Regions from separate parts of the Pseudomonas arabinosi genome, predicted to be linked through region 1. Evidence: predicted binding sites of a transcription regulator. Region 1 holds the regulator's gene; the other holds the start of a gene.

Region 1 (12,196 bases):
TCTATTCCCTGCCTTGGCAAAAGTTGGAAGGCTTCTTGCAGTAGCGGCTCTGCGCCTGCTTCAGGCGTCAAAAAGTTTGCTTTAAAGGAACGGGGAAAATCGGTGGATCGCTCTCAGTTATTCAACACTGCACGCACAAACGTTGCCGACTTGAGTCGGGGCAATCTGGGTGTGCCGTTGTTGCTGCTGGTCATGCTGGCGATGATGATGTTGCCGATCCCGCCGTTCCTGCTCGACGTGTTCTTCACGTTCAACATTGCGTTGTCGATCGTCGTGCTGCTGGTCTGCGTCTACGCCTTGCGGCCACTGGACTTTGCGGTGTTCCCGACCATTCTGCTGGTGGCGACGTTGCTGCGACTGGCGCTGAACGTGGCCTCCACGCGGGTGGTGATGCTCCACGGTCAGGACGGTCACGCCTCCGCCGGTAAGGTGATCCAGGCCTTCGGCGAGGTGGTAATCGGCGGCAACTACGTGGTCGGTATCGTCGTCTTCGCGATTTTGATGATCATCAACTTCGTCGTGGTGACCAAGGGGGCCGGGCGGATTTCCGAGGTGAGCGCACGTTTCACCCTCGATGCGATGCCCGGTAAACAAATGGCCATCGACGCCGACTTGAACGCCGGCCTTATCGATCAGAACCAGGCCAAACTGCGCCGGATGGAAGTGGCACAGGAAGCTGAGTTCTACGGTTCCATGGACGGTGCCAGCAAGTTCGTTCGCGGTGACGCCATTGCCGGCCTGCTGATTCTGTTCATCAACCTGATCGGCGGCATGGCGGTCGGTATCTTCCAGCACGGCATGACCTTCGGCGATGCCGGTCGGGTGTACGCCTTGTTGACCATCGGTGACGGTTTGGTGGCGCAATTGCCATCACTGCTTTTATCTACAGCTGCAGCGATCATGGTGACCCGTGCTTCCGGTTCGGAAGACATGGGCAAACAGATCAACCGCCAGATGTTCGCCTCGCCCAAAGCGTTGGCCGTCGCGGCGGGTTTGATGGCGGTGATGGGCCTCGTGCCCGGCATGCCGCACTTTTCCTTTCTCAGCATGGCGGCCCTGGCGGCCGGCGGCGCGTACCTGTTCTGGAAGAAGCAGAACGTGGTCAAGGTTCAGGCCCTGCAAGAGGTCAAGCGTCAACAGGAGCTATTGCCATCACCCGCTCGCGCTCAGGAAACCAAGGAGCTTGGCTGGGATGACGTCACTCCGATCGACATGATCGGCCTGGAAGTCGGCTACCGGCTGATTCCGCTGGTGGACCGCAATCAGGGGGGGCAGTTGCTGGCGCGGATCAAGGGCGTGCGCAAGAAGCTGTCCCAGGATCTGGGCTTCCTCATGCCGACTGTGCATATCCGTGACAACCTCGACCTGGCGCCGAGTGCCTACCGCCTGACCCTGATGGGGGTGATCCTGGCCGAAGCGGAAATTTACCCGGACCGCGAACTGGCGATCAACCCAGGGCAGGTCTACGGTACGCTCAACGGCATTACCGCCAAAGATCCGGCTTTCGGTCTGGAGGCGGTCTGGATCGAAGTCAGTCAGCGTGCCCAAGCGCAATCCCTCGGATACACCGTGGTAGATGCCAGTACGGTAGTGGCAACCCACTTGAACCAGATTCTGTACAAGCACTCGAGCGAGTTGATCGGCCACGAAGAAGTGCAGCAACTCATGCAATTGCTGGCCAAAAGCTCACCAAAACTGGCCGAAGAGCTGGTGCCGGGTGTGGTGTCGCTGTCGCAGTTGCTCAAAGTATTGCAGGCATTGCTGGCCGAACAGGTGCCCGTACGGGACATTCGCAGCATTGCCGAAGCCATCGCAAACAACGCCAGCAAGAGTCAAGATACTGCCGCGCTGGTGGCCGCGGTGCGCGTCGGCGTATCCCGCGCAATCGTCCAAAGCATTGTAGGCACTGACTCCGAGCTACCAGTGATCACGCTGGAGCCAAGGTTGGAACAAATATTGCTCAATAGTCTTCAGAAGGCAGGACAAGGCTCGGAAGAGGGTGTTCTGCTGGAGCCAAGCATGGCTGAGAAACTGCAACGCTCGTTGATCGATGCGGCGCAGCGTCAGGAAATGCAAGGTCAACCGGTGATTCTGCTGGTAGCCGGTCCGGTTCGCGCGATGCTGTCGCGATTCGGCCGATTGGCAGTCCCGGGTTTGCATGTGTTGGCTTACCAGGAAATTCCTGACAACAAGCAAGTGACCATCGTTGCGACAGTAGGGCCCAACGGCTGAGGTAGTGGTTTATGCAAGTTAAGCGTTTTTTCGCCGCCGATATGCGTCAGGCCATGAAACTGGTTCGTGATGAGCTGGGCGCTGATGCCGCCATCATTGGCAACCGCCGGATCGCCGGTGGCGTCGAGCTGACGGCTGCCCTGGATTACAAGTTGTCGGCGCTGGCTCCGCGCGTTCCGAACATGGAACTCGAAGACGAGCTGCGCAAGACCCAATCGCGGATCGTCACCGCCCAGGCCGAACTGAGCCTGCGCAGCGATGGCGAGAGCGATAAGTCCACCAATCGCCAATTGTTCGCCGGCCTGCCACTGACCGCCGCCGAGCCGCTGATCGAGCCGACCTACACCGAACCCCGTCGTCCTGCACCGGCTGCGGCACCGGCCTCCGGTGGCGTCGATCCACGGGCGTTCGACTCGATGCGTTTCGAACTCAACAGCCTGCGCGAACTGATGGAAGTGCAACTCGGCTCCCTGGCCTGGAATCAGCTGCAAGGCAGCCGTCCGGCCCAGGCCAATCTTTGGCGTCGCCTGCAACGCATCGGTCTGTCCGGCCCGTTGTCGCGCGATTTGCTGGCGCTGATTACCGATATTGAAGAGCCTCGTCAGGCCTGGCGCATGTTGCTGGCACACCTGGCGCGGATGATCGCCACACCGGAAGTCGAGCCTCTGGAAGAGGGTGGCGTGATTGCCATGGTCGGCCCCGCCGGCATGGGCAAGACCACCACCCTGGCCAAGCTCGCGGCCCGTTACGTGCTCAAGTACGGCGCGCAGAATATCGCGCTGGTCAGCATGGACAGCTATCGAATTGGTGCTCAGGAACAACTCAAGACGTTGGGCCGGATCCTCAATGTGTCAGTGACGCATGTCGATCCGGGCCAATCGCTGGTGCAGGCGCTTGAGCCTTTGCTGCGCAAACGCGTGGTGCTGATCGATACCGCGGGCCTTCAGGCCAGCGATCCGGCACTGCGCATGCAGCTCGAAAGCCTGGCCGGTCGTGGCATCAAATCGAAAAATTATCTGGTTTTGGCAACCACCAGCCAGAAACAGGTTCTAACGGCCGCTTATCACAGTTACAAGCGTTGTGGGCTCGCTGGCTGCATCCTGACTAAACTGGATGAAACGGCAAGTCTGGGCGAGGTGTTGAGCCTGGCCATCAGTCATGAATTGCCGGTGGTCTACCTGACCGATGGCCCGCGGATTCCGGATGATTTGCATCTACCGCGTCGTCATCAGTTGGTCAGTCGCGCCGTAAGCGTGCAAATGCAAGAAGAACCCAGCGAAGAAGCCATGGCTGACATGTTCGCTGATATTTACCACAGCCCGACCAAGCAGGTCGGCTGAGGTATTAATGAACAGTTTTTGTACCTACATCGATGGTCTGCCATGCATTGTTCAGTTAGTGAACGCGCAGCCAGTAATGTGGCCTCCGTCTAAGTAAGACAAGGTAAAGAAAATTCATGGGCAGCATGCATCCCGTACAGGTGATCGCGGTGACCGGCGGCAAAGGTGGCGTCGGGAAGACTAACGTGTCAGTGAACTTGTCCCTGGCTTTAGCAGAGCTCGGTCGACGCGTCATGCTGTTGGACGCCGATCTGGGGCTGGCGAACGTCGACGTCCTGCTGGGACTGACACCCAAACGTACTTTGGCCGACGTGATCGAAGGCCGCTGCGAGCTGCGCGACGTACTGTTGCAAGGCCCTGGCGGCATCCGCATCGTCCCGGCCGCGTCCGGCACACAGAGCATGGTTCATTTGAGCCCGGCCCAACACGCCGGCCTGATCCAGGCGTTCAGCGATATCGGCGACAACCTCGACGTGCTGGTGATCGACACCGCTGCGGGCATTGGTGACTCGGTCGTCAGTTTCGTCCGCGCAGCGCAAGAAGTCTTGCTGGTGGTCTGCGACGAGCCGACCTCGATCACCGATGCCTACGCACTGATCAAACTGCTGAACCGCGATTACGGCATGAACCGCTTCCGCGTCCTGGCCAACATGGCCCAGAGCCCGCAGGAAGGTCGCAACCTGTTCGCCAAGTTGACCAAGGTCACGGATCGCTTTCTTGATGTCGCCTTACAATACGTTGGCGCGGTGCCTTACGACGAAAGTGTGCGCAAGGCTGTGCAGAAGCAACGCGCCGTCTACGAAGCCTTCCCGCGTTCCAAGTGCTCACTGGCGTTCAAGGCCATTGCACAGAAGGTCGATACCTGGCCACTGCCTGCGAACCCGCGCGGGCACCTGGAGTTTTTCGTCGAGCGCCTCGTGCAACAAACCGCAGGACCCGTGCTATGACAGCCAGTGGCTATAACCTCTACAAGAAGTCGGCACGTGATGCGCAGTACGAGCTGATCGAGCGTTACGCGCCACTGGTTAAACGCATTGCCTATCACTTGCTGGCGCGTTTGCCAGCCAGTGTCCAGGTTGAAGATCTGATCCAGGCCGGGATGATCGGCCTGCTTGAAGTGTCGACCAAATACGACGCCAGCAAAGGCGCGAGTTTCGAGACGTACGCGGGTATTCGAATCCGTGGCGCGATGCTCGACGAAGTACGCAAGGGGGACTGGGCGCCACGTTCGGTCCACCGCAATACCCGGATGGTCAGCGACGCCATTCGCTCGATTGAAGCTAAAACCGGTCGTGACGCTAAAGATCACGAGGTTGCGGCCGAACTCCAATTGAGTCTCGACGATTATTACGGGATTTTGAACGACACCCTGGGCAGCCGGCTATTCAGTTTCGACGATCTGTTGCAGGACGGCGAACACGAAGGGCTGCACGAGGATGGCGCCAGTGCTCATCTCGAGCCGTCACGCGATCTGGAAGATGAACGCTTCCAGGCGGCGCTGGCGGACGCGATTGCCAATTTGCCGGAGCGTGAGCGACTGGTGTTGGCGCTGTACTACGACGAAGAGTTGAATCTCAAGGAAATCGGTGAGGTCCTGGGGGTCAGCGAATCTCGGGTCAGCCAGTTACACAGCCAGTGCGCGGCCCGTTTGCGGGGGCGTTTGGGGGAGTGGCGAGCGCGCTGAAGGCAGTGTGGGGACACTGCGAACGCGGCTGGTGGGGTGTTGAACCGTACCGGTCCCGATCTGTTGTGCTCCAGACAGTCATTGAGTGCTTTGCCGGATTGATTGAAATGGCGTGTCCAGGTGCTGGGCGCGTTTAAGACTGCTTGGAGGTCGAATTGGACAAGAACATGAAAATCCTCATCGTTGATGACTTCTCAACGATGCGGCGGATCATTAAAAACCTGTTGCGTGACCTTGGGTTCACCAACACGGTCGAGGCCGACGATGGCACTACTGCCATTCCGGTTCTCAACAGCGGCAGCATCGACTTTCTGGTAACGGACTGGAACATGCCCGGCATGACCGGTATCGATCTGCTGCGCCACGTGCGTGCCGATGAAAAACTCAAACACCTGCCGGTGTTGATGGTCACGGCCGAAGCCAAGCGCGAGCAAATCATCGAAGCCGCTCAGGCGGGTGTGAACGGTTATGTGGTCAAGCCATTCACGGCTCAGGCGTTGAAAGACAAGATTGAAAAGATCTTCGAACGCATCGGTTGATGTGCAAAGCAAGTCCGCCACGGGGGAGCTATGGAGCATAACGAGTCTTCACAGGGCGATTTCGAATCGACTCTGAAAAAACACGCGGTCGAACTGGTCGAAAGCCTTGAAAAAGGCAGGTTCGGCGACGCTGTGCAACTGATCCATGAGCTCAATCAGACCCGTGACCGTGGCCTGTATCAGGAAGTGGGCAAGCTCACTCGCGAGCTGCATAGCGCGATCGTCAATTTCCAGATTGACCCGCACATGCCGCAAGCCGAGGAAGTCTCGCAGATCACGGACGCCACCGAGCGTCTGGGTTATGTGGTCAAGCTGACCGAAGCTGCAGCCAACCGCACCATGGACCTGGTGGAAAACGCCACGCCGCTGGTCAATGGCCTGAGCAACGAAGCCCAGGCCTTGAGTACCGACTGGGGACGGTTCATGCGTCGCGAAGTCGGGGCTGAAGAGTTCCGCGAGCTGGCCCGGCGAGTCGACGGTTTCCTGACACGCAGCAGCGAAGACAATCGCGTTGTGTCGGGCAACCTCAACGACATCCTGCTCGCTCAGGATTACCAGGACCTCACCGGTCAGGTGATCAAGCGTGTGACCCAATTGGTCACCGAAGTTGAAAGCAACCTGCTCAAGCTCGTGCTTATGGCCAGTCAGGTGGACCGCTTTGCGGGCATCGAACATGACCGTGAAGCGATGCTGGCAGAAAAAGATCCGCAAAAACATCTCTCTCAGGGTGAAGGTCCGCAGATTCATGCCGATAAAAGAGAAGACGTTGTGTCCGGTCAGGACGATGTGGACGATTTGCTATCCAGTCTTGGATTTTAGGTTTTTAGGTTTTTAGACCTTTAGGAGCACCCCCTTAATGAGCTTCGGCGCCGATGAAGAGATCCTTCAGGATTTCCTGGTTGAGGCCGGCGAGATTCTAGAGCAACTGTCCGAACAGCTGGTCGAGCTTGAAAGCCGACCCGATGATGCGGACTTGCTCAATGCAATTTTTCGCGGTTTTCACACTGTAAAAGGAGGCGCCGGCTTCCTCCAGCTCAACGAGCTGGTGGAGTGCTGTCACATCGCCGAGAACGTGTTCGACATCCTGCGCAAGGGTGAACGTCGCGTCGACTCGGAACTGATGGACGTGGTTCTCGAAGCGCTGGATGCGGTGAACGGTATGTTTACCGAAGTCCGCGAGCGCAGCCCGATCACGGCTGCCACGCCTGAATTGCTGGCCGCTCTGGCCCGTTTGGCCGAGCCGCAGGCGGCAGAAGCTGCACCGGTTGCCGACGTGGTCGAAACACCGGCTGCTGAAAGCGAATCGGGTGACATCACCGATAATGAATTCGAACAACTGCTGGACTCGCTGAACGCCGTCAAGGCTCAGGCAGAAGCCCCGGCAGCTGTGCCAGCGCCGAGCAGCAATGCGGCGGGCAGCGACGAAATCACCGATGCCGAGTTCGAGTCGTTGCTCGATCAACTGCACGGTAAAGGCCAGTTCGCCGTCGATGCGGTAGCCCCGGCGCCAGCCGCACCGGCTGCCCCGAAAGCGGCAGGCGACAGCTCCGATATCACCGACGACGAGTTCGAGGCACTGCTCGATCAGCTGCACGGCAAGGGCAACTTTGCCGTTGATGCGCTGGAATCGGCCATTGCCGCGGTCCCGGCCCCGGCTGCGCCCACTGCTAAAGCGGCTGGCGGCGATCTGATCTCCGATCACGAGTTCGAATCGCTGCTCGACGAATTGCACGGCAAAGGCAAGTTCACCGAGGTCGGCACTGGCGCAGTGGTTTCTGCTCCTGTCGCCAAGGCGCCAGCACCGGCTGCGAAACCCGTCGCCAAAGCGCCCGAGCCTAAAGCCGAAGCGCCAAAGTCTGTTGCTGCTGCACCGGCTCCGGCGCGTGCCCCGGCCGCGCCGCCACCGGAAAAACCGGCCAGCGAAGCCGAGACCACCGTGCGGGTCGACACCGCGCGTCTCGACGAAATCATGAACATGGTCGGCGAGTTGGTACTGGTGCGTAACCGCTTGGTCCGTCTGGGCCTCAACAGCGGCGACGAAGCCATGTCCAAGGCCGTGTCGAACCTCGACGTGGTCACGGCCGACCTGCAAACCGCGGTCATGAAGACCCGGATGCAACCGATCAAGAAGGTCTTCGGGCGCTTCCCGCGTCTGGTTCGCGACCTGGCTCGCCAGCTCAAGAAAGAGATCAACCTGGAACTGGTCGGCGAAGAAACCGACCTCGACAAGAACCTCGTCGAGGCCCTGGCCGACCCGCTGGTCCACTTGGTGCGCAACTCGGTCGACCACGGTATTGAAGAGCCGGCCGAGCGTGAAGCGATGGGCAAGCCTCGCAGCGGCAAGGTAATCCTGTCCGCTGAACAGGAAGGCGACCACATCCTGCTGTCCATCTCCGATGACGGCAAGGGCATGGACGCCGATGTTCTGCGCGGCATTGCCGTGAAGAAAGGCTTGATGGACAAGGATGCAGCGGATCGCCTCAGCGAATCCGATTGTTTCAACCTGATCTTCGCGCCGGGTTTCTCGACCAAGACCGAAATTTCCGATGTCTCCGGACGCGGCGTGGGCATGGACGTGGTGAAAACCAAAATCGCCCAGCTCAACGGCACCATCAATATCTATTCGACCAAGGGCAAGGGCTCGAAGATCGTCATCAAGGTCCCGTTGACCCTGGCGATCATGCCCACGCTGATGGTCATGCTGGGCAACCAGGCGTTTGCGTTCCCGCTGGTGAACGTCAACGAGATCTTCCACCTCGACCTGTCGACCACCAACGTCGTGGACGGCCAGGAAGTGGTGATCGTGCGGGACAAGGCGCTGCCGTTGTTCTATCTCAAACGCTGGCTGGTCGCCTCTGCCGCTCATGAAGAGCAGCGCGAAGGCCATGTGGTGATCCTTTCGGTGGGCACTCAGCGGATCGGCTTCGTCGTCGATCAACTGGTGGGCCAGGAAGAAGTGGTCATCAAGCCATTGGGCAAAATGCTCCAGGGAACTCCGGGCATGTCCGGCGCCACCATCACCGGTGACGGCCGCATTGCGCTGATTCTCGATGTTCCGAGCATGCTCAAGCGTTACGCCGCACGGCGTATTTGATTCTGGTGGAGCGGGGCGACTGAGCCTCGCTCCGTCTAACGGAGTGTTTATGGCAGTTAAAGTCCTGGTGGTGGACGATTCGGGGTTTTTCCGCCGCCGCGTCTCGGAAATTCTTTCAGCGGATCCGAATATCCAGGTCGTCGGTACGGCGACCAACGGAAAAGAGGCGATTGATCAGGCGCTGGCCCTCAAGCCAGACGTGATCACCATGGACTACGAGATGCCGATGATGGATGGCATCACGGCGGTGCGGCACATCATGCAGCGCTGCCCGACTCCGGTTTTGATGTTCTCCTCGCTGACGCACGAAGGCGCTCGGGTAACCCTCGACGCGCTGGACGCTGGCGCGGTGGATTTCCTGCCGAAGAATTTCGAAGACATCTCCCGTAACCCGGAGAAGGTCAAGCAACTGCTGTGCGAGAAGATTCTCAGCATCTCGCGCAGTAACCGTCGTGCCAACACCTACAGCGCTCCGGCACCTGTCGCCGCACCCGTCCCGACGCCTGCACCTTCGAGCGTCAGCACCTACGGCAGCAGCGCGCCTGCACGTCCGGCACCGGCTCCGATTCCGGCACGTACGCACGCGCCAGCCTCGTCGTCGCCAACGCCGAAACGCAAAGCCTACAAACTGGTCGCCATCGGTACGTCCACTGGCGGCCCGGTTGCCCTGCAGCGGGTTCTGACCCAATTGCCGGCCAACTTCCCTGCACCGATCGTATTGATCCAGCACATGCCGGCTGCCTTTACCAAGGCCTTCGCCGAACGTCTGGACAAGCTCTGCCGCATCAGCGTCAAGGAAGCCGAGGATGGCGACATCCTGCGTCCGGGCCTGGCGTTGCTGGCGCCGGGTGGCAAGCAAATGATGATCGACGGCCGTGGCGCGGTGAAAATCCTCCCGGGCGACGAACGTCTGAACTACAAGCCGTGCGTGGACATCACCTTCGGTTCCGCGGCCAAGTCTTACGGTGACAAAGTTCTGGCGGTCGTGTTGACCGGCATGGGCGCCGATGGTCGCGAAGGCGCGCGTCTGCTCAAGCAGGGCGGCAGCTCGATCTGGGCTCAGGATGAAGCCAGCTGCGTGATCTACGGCATGCCGATGGCCATCGTCAAAGCCGAACTCGCCGATGCGGTGTACGGCCTGGACGATATTGGCAAGCATCTGGTCGAGGCTTGTATCTGATGGATGTTTTAAGCCTCATCGGGATCATCATGGCGTTTGTCGCCATCATTGGCGGCAACTACCTTGAAGGCGGCCACCTCGGCGCCCTGGCCAACGGTCCGGCGGCGTTGATCGTTATCGGCGGAACCGTCGGTGCAGCGCTGCTGCAGTCCCCGATGAGCGCCTTCAAACGCGCCATGCAGATTCTGGCCTGGATCCTGTTTCCTCCGCGCATCGACCTCGCCGGTGGCGTCGATCGCGTCGTCAACTGGAGCCTGACCGCCCGCAAGGAAGGCTTGCTCGGTCTGGAAGGGGTGGCCGACGCCGAACCTGACAACTACTCGCGCAAAGGCCTGCAACTGCTGGTGGACGGCGCCGAGCCGGAAGCGATTCGCAGCATCCTGGAAGTGGATTTCTACACCCAGGAAAGCCGCGACATCGAAGCTGCCAAAGTCTTCGAAAGCATGGGCGGCTACGCGCCGACCATCGGCATCATCGGTGCGGTAATGGGCCTGATCCACGTGATGGGCAACCTGGCCGATCCATCGCAATTGGGTAGCGGCATTGCCGTGGCCTTCGTTGCGACCATCTACGGCGTGGCCAGTGCCAACCTGGTGCTGCTGCCGATTGCCGCCAAACTCAAGTCTGTCGCTATGCGGCAGTCGCGTTATCGCGAAATGTTGTTGGAAGGCATTCTGTCGATCGCCGAAGGTGAAAACCCTCGCTCTATTGAGTTGAAGCTTCAGGGCTTCATGGATTGATGGGGGTAATGGATTATGGCTCGTCGTCGGCAACCTGAAGAACATGTAAACCATGAACGTTGGCTGGTTTCGTACGCCGACTTCATTACGTTGCTGTTCGCTTTCTTCGTGGTGATGTACTCGATCTCTTCGATCAACGAAGGCAAGTACAAGGTTATTTCCGAAGCGTTGATCGGGGTGTTTACCGACTCCGACCGCGCCCTCAAGCCGATCCCGATCGGCGACGAGCGACCGAAGACCGTGACCCCGGCCAAGCCGCTGGTTAAAGACGCCGAGCAGGTCGACGCCGGGATCGGGGGTGCCAGCGATCCGCTCAAAAGCATCGCCGACGACATCAGCGCCGCGTTCGGCGACTTGATCAGCTCCAACCAGATGACCATTCGCGGCAACGAGCTGTGGGTCGAGATCGAACTCAATTCCAGCCTGTTGTTCGGCAGCGGCGACGCCATGCCCAGCGACATCGCGTTCAACATCATCGACAAGGTTGCCGCGATTCTGAAGCCGTTCGACAACCCGATTCACGTCGAAGGCTTCACTGACGATCAACCGATCCGCACCGCGCAATACCCGACCAACTGGGAGCTGTCCTCGGCCCGTTCGGCGAGCATCGTGCGCATGCTGGCGATGCAGGGCGTGAACCCCGGTCGCCTGGCGTCGGTGGGTTACGGTGAGTTCCAGCCAGTGGCCAACAACGCCACTGCCGAGGGCCGGGCGCGTAACCGTCGAGTCGTCCTGGTGGTGTCGCGAAATCTCGATGTACGCCGCAGCCTCACGGGTACCGGAACCGCCAATGCGAAACCGGATGCCGCGTTGAAGCGTGCTGGCACACAAACTGCACCGACCCCGGTCAAGTCGCCGGGACGAGAGAGTGCCGTCAATTCTCCGTCACCCGCATTAATACGTTGAGCTTTTCCTCGGTCGACCATTTCGACCGGGAGGAACAATCCGAATGAGAGTCTGGGCAGTCGCCAATCAAAAGGGTGGTGTTGGTAAAACCACTTCCTCTATCGCTTTAGCCGGTTTACTGGCCGAGGCGGGCAAGCGCGTGGTTGTGGTCGATCTCGACCCTCACGGCTCCATGACCAGCTACTTCGGTTACGACCCCGACAGCCTGGAACACAGCAGCTACGATCTGTTCCTGCACAAGGGCAGCGTGCCGCAAGGCTTGCCCGGTCAGTTGCTGTTGCCCACCAGCCACGAGAGTATTTCCCTGTTGCCGTCGAGCACCGCACTCGCGACCCTCGAGCGTCAGTCGCCGGGTCAGAGTGGCCTGGGCCTGGTGATTGCCAAGAGCCTGGCGCAACTTTGGCAGGACTTCGATTACGCCGTGATCGACAGCCCGCCGTTGCTCGGCTTGCTGATGGTCAATGCCTTGGCGGCGAGCCAG
Region 2 (12,196 bases), 1.5 Mb from region 1:
CAGCTCGATCAAGGGATATCGAGCTGTAAATTGCGGTAATGCCGGGATCACCATCAAGCGTCCCACGCCCGCCGGCATGTCCACGCGCAATAGCCCTTTGGGATTGTTGCGTGCAGCGCTGAACACCGCTTCGGTTTCCTCCAGGTCCGCCAGCAACCGTACGCAACGAGGGTAATAGGCCGCGCCGTCGAGCGTCAGGCTGATCTGCCGCGTCGTGCGTTGCAACAGCTGCACACCGAGATGCGCCTCCAGCTGCTTGATCAGAACGGTCACTGAGGCCCTGGGCAATTGCAGGCTATCCGCCGCCTTGGCAAAGCCGCCCAGTTCGACGATTCGAGTGAATACGCGCATGGCGTTAAAACGGTCCATTGCTTTGGATTACCGGCTGATTATTTAGAAATTACGAACAGTGATAGCAGTTTTAGCCGGTTTATCTTGTTTCTGTCGAGGCCAACAATGGACTCCACATTCATAGGGAGCTGATTTCATGCAAACACGTCAACTGGGCAAAAACGGTCCACAAGTGAGCGCGATTGGTCTGGGCTGCATGGGCATGACCGATTTCTACACGACTGGCGTCGACATCCACGAAGCCACGGCCACTCTGCACCGCGCACTGGAGTTGGGGATCAACCTGCTCGACACCGCCGACATGTACGGACCGCACACGAACGAAGAACTGATCGGCAAAGCCATCGTCGGCAAACGCGACCAGGTGTTTCTGGCCAGCAAATTCGGCATTGTTCGCGACCCGGCCAACCCGGTTGCGCGGGGCGTCAACGGCCGACCGGAGTACATTCACGCCGCTATCGACGGCACCCTCAAGCGCCTCGGTGTCGAGACCCTGGATTTGTACTACCAGCACCGCATCGATCCGCAGGTGGCCATCGAGGAAACAATCGGCGCCATGGCCGACCTGGTGAAAGCCGGCAAGGTTCGGTACCTGGGTTTGAGCGAGGCCTCGGTCGCAACGCTTGAGCGGGCACACAAGGTTCATCCGATCAGTGCACTGCAAAGTGAGTATTCGTTGTGGAGCCGTGATCAGGAGGAAAACGGTTGTCTGGCCGCGTGTCAGCGTCTGGGTGTCGCCTTCGTCCCCTACAGCCCTTTGGGCCGTGGCTTTCTCACCGGATCGCTGAAAAGCCCTGATAATTTCGCGGCAGATGACTACCGTCGCTTCAGCCCGCGTTTTCAAGGCGAGAACTTCGCCAAGAATCTGTTGTTGGTGCGGCAAGTGCAGGACCTGGCCGCAGAAAAAGGCGTGACCGCCGGCCAACTGGCGCTGGCATGGGTACTGGCTCAGGGTGATGACGTGATCCCGATTCCGGGAACCAAACAGCGTAAATACCTGGAAGAAAATGTGGCCGCGCTGAATGTGACGCTCAGCGGCGAAGACTTGCAAGCGCTGGAAGCGATATTCCCGGCCAATGCCACGGCCGGTTTACGTTACCCGGAAGAAGTCATGGAGTTACTTGACCGGTAACCGACACCTGGCCCATTCGACAAGTTGAGCGGGCCAGGGCAATCGGGCGTCACGCCTTGAACCTGACGCCTTGTCGGTCGGCACTGTCGTACTAAGTACACGGTGATTAGTTAGTTTGCATCTACTACGACACCTTTCATTGCGCACCGTCCATCACCTCGCGACGTTCTTGTACGATCGTACCTAAAGCTCGGCATCTCCAAGCCGATAGCCCTTGGAAGCGCCGATTTCATACCGATAATCACAACAAGAACGCTGCTCTAAGGACCGGTCCCATGCCCGCATTCCGTACCATTCAGGCTCGTTACACGCTGTTTCTGGTCCTGTTCATCCTGCTGTTGTTTGTGCTGACAGTGGCCGGCATCAGCCAATTGGTCGCACCGAAGCTGCGTCACACCGAAGAACAAGTGGCCCTCAACCGCATCGCCGAAGTCGCCGAGCAAATCCAGGGCGAACTGAACAAGGTTCAGTCCCAACAGCGCAGCATCACCCAGACCATTCCCCTGCTCGACAGCGCCGCCATCGACATCGTCCTGCCGGGCCTGGTCGACCAGTACGGCGAGCTGAAAGTCTTCGGCGGCGGGATCTGGCCGCTGCCAGGCCAACGTGAAGCCGGGCGCAACAAATTCAGCACATTCTGGCACCGGGATGCCTCGGGCAAACTGGCGGTTAACACCTTCTGGAACAGCGACGCCGCACCCAACTATTACGACCAGACCTGGTACAAGGGCGGCATGCAAACCCCGCGCGGCCAATGCGCGTGGGCGGCCGCCTATAAAGATGACGCCAGCGCCGAGCCACGCACCAACTGCGCTATGGCCATCCAGAAAAATGGCGCGGCCTACGGCGTGTCGACCATCGACGTGACCCTGGGCTTTTTCAATGAACTGGTGGCACGCAAGGAGAAAGACCTCGGCGCCGAAATGCTGATCGTCGAAGCCGACGGCAAGATCATCAGCAACAGCTCGCGCATCAGCGGGCCGATCGTGCTGAAGAACATCAGTGAGCTGGCCAGCAACTCGCCGTTCGCCACCCAGGTGAAGGCCGGCCTGCAAAACCGTGACCAGTCGCAGCGGGTCGAGTTCGACAACAACGGCGAAGCCAGCACCTTCTTCATGCGCCCGATCGAAGGCACGCCTTGGTTCCTCGCCACCGCCCTGCCGACCAAGCTGATCACCGCCCAGCGTGACGACGTGCTCAGCACGCTGAGCCTGCTGCAAATCCCGATGGTGATCCTGCTGGTGTTGCTACAGATCTATGCGATTCGCCAACTAGTCCAGCGCATGAAAACCCTGAAGGCCAATATCGATGCGCTGTCGGCCGGTGATGCCGACTTGACCAAACGCATTACCATTCGCGCCGAAGACGAACTGGGCGCCATTGGCCACTCGGTCAACGCCTTCATCGCCTACTTGCAGAGCATGATCGGCGAAGTCACCCAGGCCACCGGCGCCATGGCTTCCAGCCTGGAGAACCTGCAACGCACCTCCGCCCACACCAGCCAGATTCTGGTGCGTCACGCCTCGGAAACCGATCAGACCGTCACCGCCATCACCGAGATGAGTTCGACCGCCGAAAGCGTCGCGCAGAATGCCGCCGAAACCGCGGCCTTCACCCAACGCGCCAACGAAAACGCCGACCGTTCGCGGGTCGTGGTGGGCGAAGCGTCCAGCAGCGTGATTGCGCTGATCGACGAAGTGGCCAGCGCCACCCATAAAGTCGAAAGCATGCAACAGGATGCTCAACGCATCACCGAGATCCTGGGGGTGATCGGTGCCATTGCCGGGCAAACCAATCTGTTGGCCCTCAATGCGGCCATCGAAGCCGCCCGCGCCGGCGAGCAGGGCCGCGGTTTTGCGGTAGTCGCCGATGAAGTCCGCGCCCTCGCCGCCCGCACTCAGGCCAGTACGTCGCAAATCAATGAAATGCTGACGCGCCTGACTCAAGGTGTGAGTTCATCGGTAACCGCCATGGAAAACACCCAGACCAGCTGCCAGTCGGCCGCTGATGCCACGGCACGGGTCAACACCGGTCTGGATGAAATGGCCGGCAACGTCAGCCACATCAACAGCCTCAGCACCCAGATCGCCACGGCCGCCGAGCAGCAAAGCGCGGTGACCGAAGAGATCAACCGCAGCATGGTGCAAATCCGCCACATGGTCGACGAACTGGTGAAAAGCGGTCAGGCCAGCGAGCTCAATACCCGCCAACTGCTGGAAGCCAACAGTCGCGTGAGCGCGATCATGGGGCGGTTCAAGGTTCGTTAATTCTGCTCTACCCTGAGTGCCGTCCCCGGCACTCAGCGGCCAACCTGACAATCTTGTAATGTGCGCCTCATCTGACTGACAGCTTTGATCTACGATGATCAAGGCTGCCCAGCTTTGTATTACTTCGAAACACTCCTTGGATGCCTGGCCAAAAAAAATGGTCAGAATGCATTTTTTTGGCCGCAATTCGACACGAGATTCCCCATGCGAACCCACCTGCGTCTGGTCGCCCTGAGCGCCCTGTTCATTTCCTCCCTGGCCCAGGCCGCCGACCTGATCCCGATTGAAGTCCATCGCGATGCCAATTGCGGTTGCTGCAAAAAATGGATCAGCCATCTGGAAGCCAACGGCTTCAAAGTCGACGATCGCGTCGAAGCCAGCATGAGCGAATTCAAGCAACAGCACGGCGTGCCTCCGCGTCTGGCGTCGTGTCATACCGGCTTGATCAACGGCAAGTTCGTTGAAGGTCATGTCCCTGCCGATCAGGTGCTGGCCTTGAGCAAGCGCGACGATCTGTTGGGTGTTGCCGCCCCCGGCATGCCCATGGGTTCGCCGGGCATGGAAATGGACGGCATGAGCGATGCCTATCAAGTGATCGGTCTGAAAAAAGACGGCACTGACGTGGTGGTGGCGGACTACCCCGCCCATTGATGTTCGGTGCGTACATCGGGCTGTTCTTCGCCGCATTCGGCGCAGCCACCTTGCTGCCCTTGCAGTCCAAAGCGGTGTTGGTGGGGCTGTTGCTCAGCGGCAAGTATGGGCTCTGGTCGCTGCTCGCCGTGGCGACATTGGGCAATGTTCTGGGGTCACTGCTGAACTGGTGGCTGGGGCACGGTATCGAGCGGTTTCGTGATCGGCGCTGGTTTCCGGTCAGCCCGCGCCATCTGGAAAAAGCCCGAGTCCATTATCAGCGTTACGGTCATTGGTCATTGCTGCTGAGCTGGGTGCCTGTGATCGGTGATCCGCTGACCTTGGTGGCCGGCGTGATGCGCGAGCCGCTGGGGCGATTCCTGCTGATCGTGACACTCGCCAAAGGCGCCCGTTATGGTGTGCTGGCCGTGGCCACATTGGGCTGGATGGGTTGAACGATCATCCACGGCGATTGCCTGTGTTTAATGTCGCCCTAATCATGCCGATCCAGCATCGGCCGATTTCCAATGGAGTTCGCCCATGTCCCTCACCCGCTCCCGCTGGCTGCCCGGCCTGCTGCTGACCGCTGCATTACCTGTCATCGCCCACGCCGAAGGCCCGGAATATGGCCCGGAGCTGCAAGGCTTCGAGTACCCCTACACGGTCAAGCATTTCGCCTTCGAGTCCCAGGGCAAATCCCTGCAAATGGGTTACATGGATGTCGCCGCCCACGGCAAGGCCAATGGACGCAGCGTGGTGCTGATGCACGGCAAGAACTTCTGCGGTGCCACCTGGGACAGTTCGATCAAGGCCCTGAGTGAGGCCGGTTACCGGGTCATCGCCCCGGATCAGATCGGTTTCTGCACCTCCAGTAAACCCGACAACTATCAGTACAGTTTCCAGCAACTGGCGACCAACACCCAGCAACTGCTCAAAGCCCTCGGCATTCAGAAGGCCAGTCTCCTCGGGCATTCCACCGGCGGCATGCTCGCCACTCGCTATGCGCTGCAATACCCCGATCAAGTCGAACAACTGGCACTGGTCAATCCCATCGGCCTGGAAGACTGGAAAGCCCTCGGCGTACCGTATCGCACAGTTGATCAATGGTACGAACGCGAGCTGAAACTCACGGCCGACGGCATCCGCACCTATGAACGCAACACCTATTACGGCGGCCGCTGGAAGCCGGAATTCGATCGCTGGGTAGACATGCTCGCCGGGCTGAACAAAGGACCGGGGCACACGCAGGTGGCGTGGAATTCGGCGCTGATCTACGACATGATCTTCACCCAACCGGTGTACTACGAGTTCAAGGACCTGAAGATGCCGACCCTGCTGCTGATCGGTACATCCGACACTACCGCCATCGGCAGCGACATCGCACCGCCCGAGGTCAAGGCGAAACTCGGTCACTACGACGTGCTCGGCAAGCAGGTGGCGAAACTGATTCCCCAATCGACGCTGGTCGAATTCCTCGGCATGGGCCACGCGCCGCAGATGGAAGAACCGGCGCAATTCCACCTGGCCCTGCTCGCCTGGTTGAACAAAACCAACCCCGTTCATTGATGAGGTAAGGCTGATGGCAGTGCAGATTGCGGTGATTGATGACTGGCAGGACGTGGCCCGTGGCGTGGTGGACTGGTCGGTGCTGGACGACATCGGCGAAGTGAGCTTCCTCCATGACTACCCTGCCGACAACGAAACCCTGGCGGCACGGTTGGGCGAATTCGAGGTGATCTGCGTGATGCGCGAACGCACCCGGTTCGATGAGGACCTGCTGCGGCGCTTGCCGAAACTCAAGCTGCTGGCCACCGGTAGCATGCGCAACGCCGCCCTGGACCTGAAAGCCGCCACCGCGCTGGGTATCCAGGTCTGTGGCACCGACAGTTACAAGCACGCCGCGCCGGAACTGACCTGGGCGCTGATCATGGCGGCGACCCGCAACCTGGTGGTCGAAGCCAATGCCCTGCGCGCCGGTTTATGGCAGCAAAGCCTGGGTGGCGACCTGCACGGCAAGACCCTGGCGATCCTCGGTCTGGGCAGCATCGGCACTCGCGTTGCCCAGTTCGGTCAAGTATTCGGCATGCGGGTGATTGCCTGGAGCGAGAACCTGACCGCCGAACGCGCAGCCGAAGTCGGCGTGACCTACGTCAGCAAGCAGGAACTGTTCGAACAGGCCGATGTGCTGTCGGTCCATCTGGTGCTCAGCGATCGTAGCCGTGGCTTGGTCGACGCCCAGGCGCTGGACTGGATGAAGCCCTCGGCGCTGCTGGTCAACACGGCCCGTGGTCCGATTGTCGATGAGGCCGCGTTGATCAAGGCGTTGCAGAAACGGCGACTGGCCGGTGCTGCGCTGGATGTCTTCGAGCAGGAACCCTTGCCGCCTCATCATCCGTTCAGAACCCTGGACAATGTGCTGGCCACGCCCCACGTCGGGTATGTCAGCCAGCAGAACTACCACCAGTTTTTTTCGCAGATGATTGAGGACATTCAAGCCTGGTCTGCGGGAGAACCGATTCGGTTGTTGGGCTAACCGCCCTTCACCGCCACAAACGCCGCCGTCTCATAGGGCACCGTCACCACGTCTCTGCCACGCAGGTCAGGCTCCGCCGCAATCAGCGCCCTGATCTGCTCATCCACCTTCGCCCGCTCCTCCGCTGGTAATGCCGCCACAAAACTGGTGGAGCGCACGCGGTTGAAAATCACATCCTCGGGCGAACCTGTATGGCCATGGCTGAAGCGCTGTTCCTGCAGCGGTCCGAACGCCGGATGCGGAAACGCCTGCCGCCAGGTCCCGGTGTAATAGCGCGGCGTATCGCCCTCCAGCGCATTGACGATCGCATCCAGTTTCGGCACCCAGCTCACCCGGGAATCACGCTGATTCCACACCAGCCCCAGCTTGCCACCGGGTTTGAGTACACGGGCAATTTCGATCAGCGCTTCGGTGCTGGCAAACCAGTGAAAAGCCTGGGCGCAGATCACCACGTCCACCGACGCATCCGGCAGCGGCAGGTCCATGGCGGTGCCGCTGACGGCCAACACTTCGGGGAAGGCTTCGGACAATTTCTCGAGCATCTGCGCCACCGGCTCCACTGCAATCACTTGCGCGCCGGTCGCCACCAGCCGACCGGTGAACTTGCCAGTGCCGGCGCCCAGATCAACCACGGCTTTGTCCGCGTTCAATCCAAGAGTGCCCGTTAGCCAATCGGCCACTTGCGCCGGATAGTCCGGACGACCGCGAACGTAGGTATCAGCGCCGGTTTTATAGCCGGCAGCGGCCGAGTGATGGACCTGATCTTTCATGGCAGTGCTCCAGATCGACAACGAATGCTGTCGAGCATAGCGCCTCGATTTGAGCTTTCCTTGCACAGACCGCCAGAAAGAAATGAATAATTGTTCACCCTGTGGTGTTCACCTTTCATCGCCCCTGAGAATTGCCCATGAACACCCCAAACCTGAACGCGGCGACACGTTACGACCGCCTGACCATGAGCCTGCACTGGCTGAATGAACCTGTGGAGCATCGCCCATGAACACCCGTCTCGCTGTGTTAACCGTCCAGTTGCTGCTGGCGGTCGCCTTGTCCAGTTCGCTGGCGTTCGCCAATGGTGGTGGCGATGACGCCCCGGCAAGACCCAATTGCCCCAAAGGACAGGTCTTCGACTCCAGGTCGCAAAAATGCCTCAAGCAAACCAGCAGCCTGGTACCGGACGCCGACCGCACCGATTACGCTTATCGCCTGGCCAAGGACGGTCGCTACGAAGAGGCCTTGGCCCTGCTTGACACCCTCAAAGTGCCAAACACCGCCAAGGCTTTGAACTATCGCGGCTACGCTACGCGTAAACTGGGGCGCACCGACGAAGGCATCGGTTATTACCTGCAATCGGTCAAACTTGACCCGCACTACGCGCAAGTTCGCGAATACCTCGGCGAAGCGTATGTGATCAAAGGTCGGCTGGACCTCGCTCAGGAACAGTTGCAGCAGATCAAATCCATCTGCGGCAGCACCACCTGCGAGGAATACCAGGACCTGGCCGAAGCCATCAACGATTCATCGAAAACCTGAGACACCGAGCAGACGGAGGTCGCCATCGCCAGCGATCAGGCAATACGGGCAGAGCTGGGCCAGCACCTGGCGCGTTTATGGCGCTACGGCTTGCTGTTGTCCCGGCAACGGCATGTCGCCGAAGACCTGGTGCAGGCGACCTGCGTGCGGGCGCTCGAGCGAGCCGGGCAGTTTGTCCCGGGCACCCGCATGGACCGTTGGTTGCTGAGTATTCTGCATTCGATCTGGCTCAACGAAGTGCGCTCCCGAAGGGTGCGTCATGGACAGGGGCTGGTGGATGCCGACAACGCCTTGTCGTTCGACGGTGAATACGCGGCGCAAACCCATGTCCTCGCGGCTCAGGTGATCAGGCGCGTTGATGCTCTGCCCGAAGCCCAGCGCGAAACGGTGTTTCTCGCTTACGTCGAGGGCTTGTCCTACCGCGAAGTGGCCGACGTGCTGGAAGTTCCCATCGGCACTGTCATGAGTCGCCTGGCCGCTGCACGCGCGAAACTGGCCGAGTACCCGCCATTGCACACCGTGCCGAACCCTTCCACTGGAGAACGTCGATGAACGATCACGCACGCCCGACGGTACCCACGGATGAGCAACTGGTGGCCTACCTCGACGACCAGCTCGACAGCGAACAGCGCACCCGCATCGAAGCGGCCATTGCCGAGGACCCAACGCTCAACCTGCGCCTGCAATGGCTGGCCCGCAGCAGCCTGCCGTTCAAGGAGGCCTACGACGAGTTGGGTCGACAGGCACCTATGGACCGCTTGCAATCGATGCTCGACACCTTGCCTTCACCTGAACGCCCGGCCATGAATCGGCGCTGGTTTCTCGCGGCGGCCGCCGGATTGGTGGTGAGTGGCGTGCTGGCGGATCGGCTGTTCCTCGGCTGGCAGCTGAGCCAGCAAAAGGAAAACTGGCGCGGGCTGGTAGCCGAGTACATGTCGCTCTACGTGCCGCAAACCCTGGACCACTTGTCCACTGACGAAGCCAATCAGCGGGCGCAACTGCGGACCATTGATGCGCGTCTGGGCCTGAATCTCGTGCCGGCGCAACTGGCCCTGCCACGCTCCGAGCTCAAGCGCGCGCAAATCCTGGAGTACGACGGCGTCGCCATTGCCCAAATCACCTACCTGGACCCGGCGCACGGCCCCATGGCGCTGTGCGTCACCCGCTCCAACAGCGGCAGCCGGCATTTCGCCCAGGAGCGCCGGTACGGGATGAACATTGTCTATTGGGCTGACATGCAACATGCCTGGATGCTGATCGGGCATAACCCGGTGGCGGACCTGGAGGACATGGCGAAGTTGTTGAGAGGTCGGCTGAGCGCCTGATCCGTTTTGTCACTATGCTGGGTGTCTCATTTCCAAGGAGGAAAACCCACCCATGCCTATTTCTTCACGCACAGCCTTGCTGGTCATCGACGTCCAGAACGACTTCATCCCCGGCGGCCATCTACCGGTGCCTGAGGGCGACCGGATCGTCCCGCTGATCAACCGCCTCGGCGCCCGGTTTACCCAAGTCATCATCGCCCAGGACTGGCACCCGGCCGGACATGCGTCCTTCGCCTCCAGCCATCCGGGCCACGCACCTTATGACGTGATTCAACTGCCTTATGGCGAGCAGACGCTCTGGCCAGACCATTGCGTGCGAGCCACACCCGGTGCCGAGTTGCACAACGATCTGGACCTGCCCCACGCCCAACTGATCATCCGCAAGGGCTGCAACCCGGACATCGACAGTTACTCGGCGTTTCTGGAGGCGGACCGAACGACCACCACAGGCTTGGCCGGGTATTTGAAGGAACGCGGTGTCGACACGGTTTATCTGGTTGGGCTGGCACTCGATTTCTGTGTGATGTTCTCGGCGCTGGATGCGCGGGCGGCAGGGTTTAACGCGTTTGTGGTGCTGGATGCGTGTCGGGCGATTGATCTGGACGGCTCACTGGCCGCAGCGATCGAGCGGATGCAGGTGGCTGGGGTTGGGTTGATTGAATCCACCGAATTAATCGCCTGACACTGCACCCTGTGGTGAGGGGGCTTGCCCCCGTTGGGTCGCGAAGCGGCCCCCAGCATTCTGTCAGTCACACTGCACTGGCAGAATTTACGGCTGCTTCGCAGCCGAACAGGAGGCAAGCCCCCCGCCACAGAGACAGTGTCAGGTCGATTTGTTAATAATCCGTCTCATCAACTAATACTGCATGGTGAAGTTATCGAGAAACGAATCCCCTCCTCCATCCGTGATATCCATGATCTTTATTTTTTGATTAGCTGTACCAGCATAGTCAGCCCAAACTTGATACGCACCACCGTATGCAGGCGTGCTACGCGAGACAATTAATTGATTATTTTCATCGTAACACTGAACCGACGACGGAATTCCGGAGGAGTCCGCTATACCAAACCTCACACTTCTCGCGGCCGTTTTCAACGGTAAACCTAAGAGTTGCGCCAGGCGCTATATATAAATACTTCAAAGTGATAGGCGGGCCGTAAGCACTACCATCCGCGCCCAATTGCACATTCCCTCTCACTACCGTAACAGTCATGGCTGGAAAATCCATCACTGTACCGACGGGTTTAGCCCCCACAACGCCTGTTTCAAATCCCTCATGCAGCACTGGAGGAACAACTAATACATTCAGGCTCAACACAGGGAATAAAACCGGAGCAACCGGGCTGGCGGCTTGACCGAACAACACCCTCAAAGTCACCGTTAACGTGCTGTCATTCTTCAATCCCTGCAGTTTCCCCCGCGGCACCGGTACACTAAGCCCCGAGTTCATCTCCGCCTCCGTTACTTTATGTGCTTCCAGCAGCAGAATCACATACTCAGCGCCCGCGCTATCGATCCCGACACACTTCAGTTCAACTTCTTGCCCTTCCCGAATCCCCAACCACGGCAACACCTTCACCTCGGCATCACCTTCAAACTTACCCAAATCCAACACCTTGTCATCCGGCGCCTGAGGCACCTTCGGCGTTGGCAGTCTCGAATCCCCATCGGCAATTTTCTGCACCGTCAGCAATGTCGGTTTCGAGCGGGTCTTGATGCCGTTTCGCATCAGCTCCCACGGCAAGCGGATCACCGTGCCGTGTCGGGCAACCAGGTCTTCAATCGCCAGCGTGTTATTGACCCGGTTATTGGCATTGAATGCCTTGGCGGTAAATGTCGGCAGGCCGTTCGCCGTCACGGGGCGGGCAAAGAGTTGGCATTGGTCGCCCGTCTGCGCCTGGGCAAATTCGACGCGCGCAATTTGGCCAGCCAAACTGGCGAGCGGATCAACCACCAGTCCCGGTACACCCACAACCGTCACCAGTGGCAGATCGATCAGCGCCTCACCAATCACATCGACCCGAGTCGTGAAGGACCGGCCGACCTCTTTGCCCGCGCGCAGCAGCTTATATTTGAAGGTGGCTGAACCACCCACCGCTGCCACGAAGTGAGCGTGAGGTACCGACAGTTTGTAAATGAACGGCGCGCTGACCACGGTCTCTTTCAGAATTAACGCTTCGGATGCACCTGATGCCGTTTTGAATGTGCAGGTCAGTTCGATAACGTCATCGCGTTGCCAGGACCGCTGCGCATGCACTTGGGCAATCGCCGGCCTTCCTGCAAGCTTGCCCAAATCGATATTGTCCGGATCGTCCGAGGCATCGTTCGGGTCTTCGCTCACCAGCGGTGGTTCCAGCCAGATGCCGTTCAGGCTAACGAACAGTTCGAGGGCCGCCGACCAAAGTGCGTCCAGATCAACGCTGT

The links. The regulator FliA, encoded in region 1, starts transcription of late flagellar genes. The targets are predictions, from matches to a motif close to CTAAAGTTTNNNNNNNNNNNGCCGNTAA.
Region 2: a site for FliA is predicted at 1,667-1,694, ahead of ACMXYJ_RS17065 (methyl-accepting chemotaxis protein). Genes of this name have one in related genera too.

What each region holds. Positions count from the first base shown of each region.
Region 1 is NZ_CP180480.1:2,112,911-2,125,106, forward strand. It holds gene flhA (flagellar biosynthesis protein FlhA) at 103-2,232, shown strand; gene flhF (flagellar biosynthesis protein FlhF) at 2,244-3,572, shown strand; gene fleN (flagellar synthesis regulator FleN) at 3,689-4,519, shown strand; gene fliA (RNA polymerase sigma factor FliA) at 4,516-5,256, shown strand; gene ACMXYJ_RS09875 (chemotaxis response regulator CheY) at 5,424-5,795, shown strand; gene ACMXYJ_RS09880 (protein phosphatase CheZ) at 5,826-6,614, shown strand; gene ACMXYJ_RS09885 (chemotaxis protein CheA) at 6,652-8,889, shown strand; gene ACMXYJ_RS09890 (protein-glutamate methylesterase/protein-glutamine glutaminase) at 8,939-10,069, shown strand; gene ACMXYJ_RS09895 (flagellar motor protein) at 10,069-10,809, shown strand; gene motD (flagellar motor protein MotD) at 10,822-11,715, shown strand; gene ACMXYJ_RS09905 (ParA family protein) at 11,759-12,196, shown strand, end outside.
Region 2 is NZ_CP180480.1:3,620,415-3,632,610, reverse strand. It holds gene ACMXYJ_RS17075 (LysR family transcriptional regulator) at 1-369, opposite strand, end outside; gene ACMXYJ_RS17070 (aldo/keto reductase) at 488-1,483, shown strand; gene ACMXYJ_RS17065 (methyl-accepting chemotaxis protein) at 1,759-3,750, shown strand; gene ACMXYJ_RS17060 (DUF411 domain-containing protein) at 3,955-4,401, shown strand; gene ACMXYJ_RS17055 (YqaA family protein) at 4,401-4,835, shown strand; gene ACMXYJ_RS17050 (alpha/beta fold hydrolase) at 4,921-5,946, shown strand; gene ACMXYJ_RS17045 (D-2-hydroxyacid dehydrogenase family protein) at 5,960-6,913, shown strand; gene ACMXYJ_RS17040 (class I SAM-dependent methyltransferase) at 6,910-7,683, opposite strand; gene ACMXYJ_RS17035 (tetratricopeptide repeat protein) at 7,910-8,446, shown strand; gene ACMXYJ_RS17030 (RNA polymerase sigma factor) at 8,501-8,998, shown strand; gene ACMXYJ_RS17025 (anti-sigma factor family protein) at 8,995-9,771, shown strand; gene pncA (bifunctional nicotinamidase/pyrazinamidase) at 9,824-10,453, shown strand; gene ACMXYJ_RS17015 (hypothetical protein) at 10,788-12,196, opposite strand, start outside.